Azospirillum brasilense: one gene and its partner. The protein of the gene in region 2 binds, or shares a complex with, the protein of the main gene of each other region. Links are inferred from orthologs where the notes say so. Each region holds a gene or a part of one and is shown on either strand. Other genes may lie near its edges.

Evidence for each region.
Region 1: the proteins of secY (region 2) and secG are in contact, whole or in part, in a crystal structure (PDB 5AWW), measured with the Thermus thermophilus proteins. The link is inferred for Azospirillum brasilense from one-to-one orthologs. Residues at the interface, in WP_096411648.1 of Thermus thermophilus: Leu14, Gln16, Arg17, Phe20, Ile34, Pro35, Pro37, Ile72, Arg108, Arg109, Asn112, Gln113, Arg116, Ile117, Ile120, Pro145, Gly146, Trp147, Phe152, Phe155, Val156, Val159, Thr160, Val162, Ala163, Gly164, Ala166, Leu167, Trp170, Glu173; in WP_223903268.1 of Thermus thermophilus: Tyr5, Ile9, Tyr12, Leu13, Ala16, Leu19, Val20, Val23, Leu24, Gln26, Glu27, Pro28, Gln30, Gly31, Ala32, Asp34, Leu35, Met36, Gly37, Gly38, Ser39, Ala40, Asp41, Leu42, Phe43, Ala45, Arg46, Val48, Tyr53, Thr56.

What each region holds. Positions count from the first base shown.
Region 1 is NZ_CP012914.1:1,402,301-1,405,796, forward strand. Bases 1-2,720 are described here. They hold secG (preprotein translocase subunit SecG), read left to right. Parts: upstream 1-1,054; coding sequence 1,055-1,387; downstream 1,388-2,720. Other genes in these bases: tpiA (triose-phosphate isomerase), read left to right, coding at 171-926; AMK58_RS06450 (CTP synthase), read left to right, coding at 1,548-2,720. In the rest of the region: more of AMK58_RS06450, read left to right, coding at 2,721-3,176; AMK58_RS06455 (dienelactone hydrolase family protein), read left to right, coding at 3,319-3,496. UniProt on the Bacillus subtilis protein: Involved in protein export. Participates in an early event of protein translocation.
Region 2 is NZ_CP012914.1:2,220,693-2,225,069, forward strand. Bases 1,554-4,377 are described here. They hold secY (preprotein translocase subunit SecY), read right to left. Parts: upstream 3,724-4,377; coding sequence 2,383-3,723; downstream 1,554-2,382. Other genes in these bases: AMK58_RS10295 (FadR/GntR family transcriptional regulator), read left to right, coding at 1,554-1,602; AMK58_RS10300 (adenylate kinase), read right to left, coding at 1,736-2,383; rplO (50S ribosomal protein L15), read right to left, coding at 3,842-4,327; rpmD (50S ribosomal protein L30), read right to left, coding at 4,332-4,377. Outside these bases: AMK58_RS10290 (DMT family transporter), read left to right, coding at 1-734; more of AMK58_RS10295, read left to right, coding at 844-1,553. UniProt on the Bacillus subtilis protein: The central subunit of the protein translocation channel SecYEG. Consists of two halves formed by TMs 1-5 and 6-10.

The DNA.
Region 1 (3,496 bases), 820 kb from region 2 along the record:
CCCGCGAAAGCCCGGCAACACCCCATTTCCCCCGCGATTCCCCATCGGAAAGAACCCGTTGGGCGGGTGGAAATGCCCGGCACTCCTTGCTAGACAGGGGGCGCACTTTGAAAACGAACACCCGCGACAACGCCCACATCAACAAACGAGAGCCGGAGGACGAAAACGCCATGGCCGCACGCCGCAAACTGATTGCCGGGAACTGGAAGATGAACGGGCTGAAGGCCGACGGACTCGATCTGGCCTCGGACCTCGCCGGGCGCCTGACGGGGGCCGGGACGGTCGCCTTCGACATGCTGGTGTGCCCGCCCTTCCCGCTGCTGTTCCCGGTGGGCGATGCCATTTCCGGCAGCCCGCTGGCGCTCGGCGCGCAGGACTGCCACGCCAAGACCTCCGGCGCGCACACCGGCGACGTCAGCCCGGCCATGCTGACCGACGCCGGCTGCCGCTACGTCATCCTCGGCCATTCGGAGCGCCGCGCCGACCACGCCGAATCCGACGCCCAGGTCGCCGCCAAGGCCGCCGCCGCCCACAAGGCGGGCCTGATCGCCATCATCTGCGTCGGCGAGACGGAGGCCCAGCGCGACGCCGGGCAGGCGAACAACGTGGTCGCCAGCCAGCTCAAGGGGTCGATTCCGGAGGGCGCCACCGCGGCGAACACCGTCATCGCCTACGAGCCGGTCTGGGCCATCGGCACCGGCAAGACCGCCACGCCCGACGACGTCAAGGCGATGCACGCCCACATCCGGGCGGAGCTGGCCGGCAAGACCGCCGATCCCGACGCGGTGCGGGTCCTCTACGGCGGCTCGGTGAAGCCGGGCAACGCGGCGGAACTTATGGCGGTGGAGAATGTGGACGGCGCGCTGGTCGGCGGCGCCGCGCTGAAGGCGGACGATTTCTGGGCGATCGCCACCAGTTGCCGCTAGCATATCGCGCAGGACCGCGTTAAAAACAGTGGGCGCGCGCCACGGGCCCTTGCCAAGGTCCGTGGCGCGCTGTTGGTTTGGGCGGTCCCTGCGGATCGCTCCGGGAAGGGATCAAGGGAACGGGCTGCATGGAATCGGTGCTTCTGGTCATTCACCTGCTGATCGCCCTGGCGCTGGTCGGGGTCATCCTGATCCAGCGGTCGGAAGGCGGCGGTCTTGGCATCGGCGGCGGCAACATGGGGGGCATGATGTCCACCCGCGGCACCGCCAATCTGCTGACGCGGACCACCGGCATCCTGGCGGGCTGCTTCATGGCGACCAGCCTGGTCCTGGCGGTCCTGGCGGGCGCGCACAGGGCGCCGACCTCGATCATCGACACGATGCCGGCCCAGCCCGTCGCTCCGGCGGCTCCCGCCCAGCCGGCGACGCCGGCGCAGCCCGCTCCGCCGGTCGCCCAGTAACAGCGGCCCGGCAAAACGCGACGCGGCTCCGGCCGGGTCTGACGTGAGGCGGCCTCCCCCGAAGCCGCCTCTTTCTTTTGAGGATCGTCGATCTGGGCAGCGCCCGGGGGACGGTCCGAATTCGGGGAACGGATCAGGCTCTGAAGGTCTTCGGACGGACATGACTCGCTACATCTTCATCACCGGTGGCGTCGTTTCCTCGCTGGGCAAAGGTCTGGCGTCGGCGGCGCTTGGGGCGCTTCTCCAGGCGCGCGGCTACAAGGTGCGGCTTCGCAAGCTGGACCCGTACCTGAACGTGGACCCCGGCACGATGAGCCCGTACCAGCACGGCGAGGTCTATGTGACCGACGACGGCGCTGAGACCGACCTCGACCTCGGCCATTACGAGCGCTTCACCGGCGTGGCCGCGCGCCGTGGCGACAACATCACCACGGGCCGCATCTATTCGAACGTGATCGCCAAGGAGCGCCGCGGCGACTATCTGGGCGCCACCGTGCAGGTGATTCCGCACGTCACCGACCAGATCAAGGACTTCATCGGCGCTGAGACGACCGACGAGGACTTCATCCTCTGCGAGATCGGCGGCACGGTGGGCGACATCGAGTCGACCCCCTTCCTGGAAGCCATCCGCCAGTTCGGCAACGAGGTCGGTCCGGAGAACGCCCTGTTCATCCACCTGACCCTGCTGCCCTACATTCCGACGGCGGGCGAGCTGAAGACCAAGCCGACGCAGCATTCCGTGAAGGAGCTGCTGGGCATGGGCATCCAGGCCAACATCCTGCTCTGCCGCGCCGACCGCCCGATTCCGGAGAACGAGCGCAAGAAGATCGCGCTGTTCTGCAACATCCGGCCGGAGCGCGTCATCGCCGCCCTGGACGTCGATTCGATCTATCAGGTGCCGGTCAGCTACCACGAGGAAGGCTTCGACACCCAGGTGCTGGCCTATTTCGGCCTGCCGACCGAGGGCAAGCCGGACCTGTCGCGCTGGACCAGCATTGTCGAGCGCGTGCGCAAGCCGCAGGGCGAGGTGACCATCGCCGTCGTCGGCAAGTACACCAGCCTGCTCGACAGCTACAAGTCGCTGGCCGAGGCGCTGACCCACGGCGGCATCGCCAACAACGTGAAGGTCAAGCTCGACTGGATCGACTCGGAGATCTTCGAGGACGACAGCGCGGTTCAGCGGCTGGAGAACGTCCACGGCATCCTGGTGCCCGGCGGCTTCGGCTCGCGCGGCACGGAAGGCAAGATCCGCGCCGCCCAGTTCGCCCGTGAGCGCAAGGTGCCGTATTTCGGCATCTGCTTCGGCATGCAGATGGCGGTGATCGAATCGGCCCGCAACATGGCCGGAATCGTCGACGCCGGCTCGACCGAGCTTGGCAAGCCCGGCAACCCGGTGGTCGGCCTGATGACCGAGTGGATGCGCGGCAACAGCCTGGAGAAGCGCACGGAGGGCACCGATCTCGGCGGCACCATGCGTCTCGGCACCTATCCGGCGAAGCTGGTCCCCGGCAGCAAGGTCGCGGAGGTCTACGGGACCACCGACATCACCGAGCGGCACCGCCACCGCTACGAGGTGAACGTCTATTACAAGGACCGTCTGGAGAAGGTCGGCCTGCTGTTCTCCGGCCTGTCGCCGGACGGCGAACTGCCCGAGATCGTCGAGATCCCGGACCATCCCTGGTTTATCGGCGTGCAGTTCCACCCGGAGCTGAAGTCCAAGCCTTTCGACCCGCACCCGCTCTTCACCTCCTTCATCAAGGCGGCGATCGAGCAGAGCCGGCTGGTCTGATGTGACCAATCGGGGGAGGGCATTCCTCCCCCGCGTGTTCCGGTTCCGAGGTTTCGGTGGGTATAGTGGAAGCGGCGGCCGAGCCAACGGCCGCCGCTTTTGCGTTACGGGCCAGGGAAACAACCAAGAGGCTGGAGACACCATGACCGACATCAGCATCCCCGCCGGCGACGGCGGCAGCTTTTCCGCCTATGTGGCCAAGCCGGCGGGCGGCGGGCCGGCGCCGGGACTCGTCGTCATCCAGGAAATCTTCGGGGTCAATCAGGTCATGCGCGACCTGTGCGACGGCTTCGCCGCCCAGGGCTGGCTCGCTGTCTGCC
Region 2 (4,377 bases):
GGGTCTGGATGGCTGTGGAACCGAAGGGAGGCGCGCGGTCGCGCAAGCCCTCGTCGCTGTCCGATTACGCCCGGCTGACCGCGGCGGGCCTGTTCTTCGCCGGGGATCTCGCCATCTGGCACTGGTCGATTCGCTACACCTCCGTCGCCAACTCCACGCTGCTCGCGAACTTCGCGCCGATTTTCGTGACGTTGGTGTCCTGGCTGGTGTTCAAGGAGCGGTTCAGCCGGACCTTCCTGATGGGCCTCGGGCTGGCGCTGTGCGGGGCCGTCGTGCTGATGGGGCAGAGTCTGAAGCTGAGCCCGGACCACCTGTTCGGCGACGCCCTCGGGCTGCTGACCGCGGTCTTCTACGGCGGCTACATCCTGGCGGTGGGCCGGCTGCGGGCGGAGTTCTCCACGGCCACCATCATGACCTGGAGCGGAGTCGTCACCGGCCTCGCCCTGCTGCCCATTGCCCTGCTGTCGGGGGAGAGCCTGATCGCCGGATCGCTTGGTGGATGGGCTGTGCTGCTGGGGCTCGCCCTGGTCAGCCACGCCGGTGGCCAGAGCCTGATCGCCTATGCGCTGGCTCATCTGCCCGCAGCCTTCTCCTCCGTCAGCCTGCTGCTCCAGCCGGCAGCCGCGGCGGTGCTGGCTTGGGCGCTGCTCGCCGAACCGCTCGGGATTCTCCAGGCGGTGGGCGGCGCCGTGGTTTTGGCAGGCATTCTGATGGCCCGCCGTGGGAGCCGATGAAACGCCGCCGGTGATGCGACCCATACGCCGCCGTCTGGATGCGAGTTGACGTGATTTGCCCGACTCGGGTACGACCTATGACCGATTGCTGATGAAAGGGCATGACACCGTGTCCGACACCGAAGAACCCCACCACGTACCGGCCTCCTCCCAGCGCATTTCCGAATGGGTGGCGGAGCGGATTCTCGAACGGATCGCCCGTGGCGAACTCGTTCCGGGAGAGCGCCTGCCCGGCGAGCGCCAGCTCGCGGAGCAGCTCCACGTCAGCCGGGTCTCGGTGCGCGCGGCCCTGCAGAAGCTGAAGACGCAGGGCTTCCTGACCGCCGTCCAGGGCGGCGGGACACGCGTGGTATCCTCTGCAGGCGCCATGGACGGCGCTCTGACCGAGATGGTCCGCGTGAAGCACGCCAACCTCTGCGACCTCGTGGAGATCCGGCAGGCCCTGGAAAGCTGGGCGGCCCGGCGCGCCACCGAGCGCGCGACCCAAGAGCAGATCGACCACATCGGGCGGGTCCTCGCCGCGATGGGCGAGACGGGTCGCGACGGCAAGCAGGCCGCCGACGACATGGACTTCCATCTCGCCGTCGCACAAGCGGCGGGAAGCCCGGTCTATCTGCACCTGCTGGCGACCATCCGCGACATCCTCGGCCAGATGATGGAGTATCACCACACCGAGCCCTTCGCGCTGGGCCGCGAGGCGCTGATGATCGACCATCACCGCGCCATCTACGACGCCATCCGGCGCCGCGACGCCGATGCCGCCGCCGTTGCGGCCACCGATCACCTCGGCTGGGTGCTCGACCGCTACAACGATCTGAGCCGGAAGGCGGAAGACCTCTCACGCCCCGACACCGACGCCGCTTCGTAAAGAGAGGCGGCGTCTTTGGGGAGCATCACCCTCCCCGCCTCGTCGTCACGACATAGAAAAAGCCGCAAGGGTCCGAAGATCCTCGCGGCTTTTCCTTTCAGCCGATCAGGACAATCCTGGTCAGGCGGCCCGCTCAGGACGCCAGGATGCCCTCGATCTGCTTCGTCACGTCGTCGATCTCGGCCATGCCGTCCACCGTCTTCAGAACCCCACGGCTCTGATAATACGGCAGAATCGGCGCGGTCTGCTCGTGATACTGGGCGAGACGGGTCTTCACCGTGTCCGCGTTGTCATCGGCCCGGCGCTTGAACTCCGTGCTGCCGCAGACATCGCAGACGCCCTCGACCTTCGGCTTTTCGAAGACGTCGTGATAGCCCTTGCCGCACTTGGCGCAGGTGTAACGGCCGGTGATGCGCTCCACCAGGACGTCGTCCACGACCTTCATCTCGATCACGTGGTCGAGCTTCAGGCCCTTGTCCGACAGCATGGTGTCCAGCGCCTCGGCCTGGGCGACCGTGCGCGGAAAACCATCGAGGATGAAGCCGTTGGCCACATCCGGCTTGGAAATGCGCTCAGCGATGATTTTGACCATCAGCTCGTCCGGCATCAATTTGCCGGCGGACATGATGTCCTTCGCCTGCTGCCCAAGCGGACCACCCTCGGCGACCATCGCGCGGAGCATATCGCCCGTAGAAAGCTGGACGAGCCCGCGCGTGTCTTCGAGACGCCGCGCCTGGGTCCCCTTCCCGGCGCCCGGCGGTCCGAGCAGAATGAGATTCATTACTTTCTCCCCCGAAGCTTCGCTTTTTTAATCAGCCCCTCATACTGGTGGGCCAGCAGATGGGAATGAATCTGCGCAACCGTGTCCATCGTCACCGTGACCACGATCAGCAGGCTGGTGCCGCCAAAATAGAACGGAACCGAATGCTGGGAAATCAGGATTTCGGGGAGGAGACAAACCGCCACAAGGTAGGCCGAACCGATCACCGTCAACCGGGTCAGCACGTAGTCGATGTAGTCCGCGGTGTTCTTGCCCGGACGGATGCCGGGAATGAAGCCGCCATACTTACGCAGGTTCTCGGCCGTGTCCGCGGGGTTGAAGACGATGGCCGTGTAGAAGAAGCAGAAGAAGATGATCAGCGCCGAATACAGGATCATGTAGAGCGGCGTGCCGTGCGCGAGATAGCGCGTGACGGTCTGCAGCCACTCCGGACCCTCGCCGCCGGCAAAGCCGACCGCGGTCAGCGGCAACAGCAGCAGCGACGACGCGAAGATCGGCGGGATGACGCCCGAGGTGTTCAGCTTCAGCGGCAGGTGCGACGCTTCGCCGCCGAACACGCGGTTGCCCATCTGACGCTTCGGATACTGGATCAGCAGCCGGCGCTGCGCGCGCTCCATGAACACGATGAAGAACACGACGCCCACCGCCATCAGCAGCAGGAAGACGATGAACAGCGTGGACAGCGCGCCGGTGCGGCCCAGCTCCAGCGTGCTGACGAGCGCGCGCGGCAGCTCGGCAACGATGCCGGCGAAAATGATGAGGGAGATGCCGTTGCCGATGCCGCGGGCGGTGATCTGCTCGCCCAGCCACATCAGGAACATCGTGCCGCCGACCAGCGTGATGACCGTGGCGATCTTGAAGAACAGCCCCGGTTCCGGAACCGCGGCGCCGGATGCGCCGGTCATCGCCTCAAGCCCCACCGCCAAGCCCCAGGCCTGCACGGTCGCCAGAAGGACGGTGCCGTAGCGGGTGTACTGGTTCAGCTTCTTGCGGCCCGACTCGCCTTCCTTCTTCAGCGCTTCCATCTGCGGCGACACCGCGGTCAGAAGCTGCACGATGATGGAGGCCGAAATGTACGGCATGATGTTGAGCGCGAAGATCGTCATGCGGTGCAACGCGCCGCCGGCCAGCATGTCGAACATGCCCAGGATGCCCCCGCCCTGCTGCCGAAAAATATCGGCCAGGATCTGCGGGTTGACGCCCGGAATCGGGATGTAGGTGCCCAGGCGGTAGATGATCAAGGCACCAAGGGTGAACCAGATCCGCTTCTTCAGCTCGGTCGCCTTGGAGAAGGCCCCGAAATTAATGTTCGCGGCAAGCTGCTCGGCCGCTGATGCCATGGGTCGTATCCCTGTCCCTAATGCACGAACGGGGCGGTCCTGCAGGATGCAGGCCGCCCCTCGCAACTTCGCTTCATTTAGTGCCGGAAGAGGCCCGCGCGCAAGCGCGGGCTTCCGATCACTCGGCGGCTTCGGCGGCGGACGCGGTCAGCGTGACGCTGCCACCCGCCTTCTCGACCGCTTCCACAGCCGACTTGGAGGCGCCGGCCACGGTGAAGCTGGCCTTCGTCGTCAGGGCGCCCTTGCCCAGCAGACGGATGCCGTCCTTCTTCACCTTGCCGGTGACGCCCGCCGCTTCCAGGGCCACCGCATCGATGGTCTGGCTGGCGTCGAGCTTCCCGGCGTCGATGAACTTCTGGACCAGGCCCAGGTTCACGACCGAGTATTCCTTCGCGAAGATGTTGCGGAAACCGCGCTTCGGAAGGCGGCGGTGAAGGGGCATCTGGCCACCTTCAAAGCCGTTGATGGCCACGCCGGTGCGCGAGGTCTGACCCTTGACGCCACGGCCGCCGGTCTTGCCCTTGCCCGAACCGATACCGCGGCCGACGCGCATGCGCTCCTTACGGGCACCGGGGTTGTCCCGGAGATCGTTCAGCTTCGTCATGGGTTCAGCCCTCGTTCTCGACGCGGACCAGGTGCGCGACCTTGGCGATC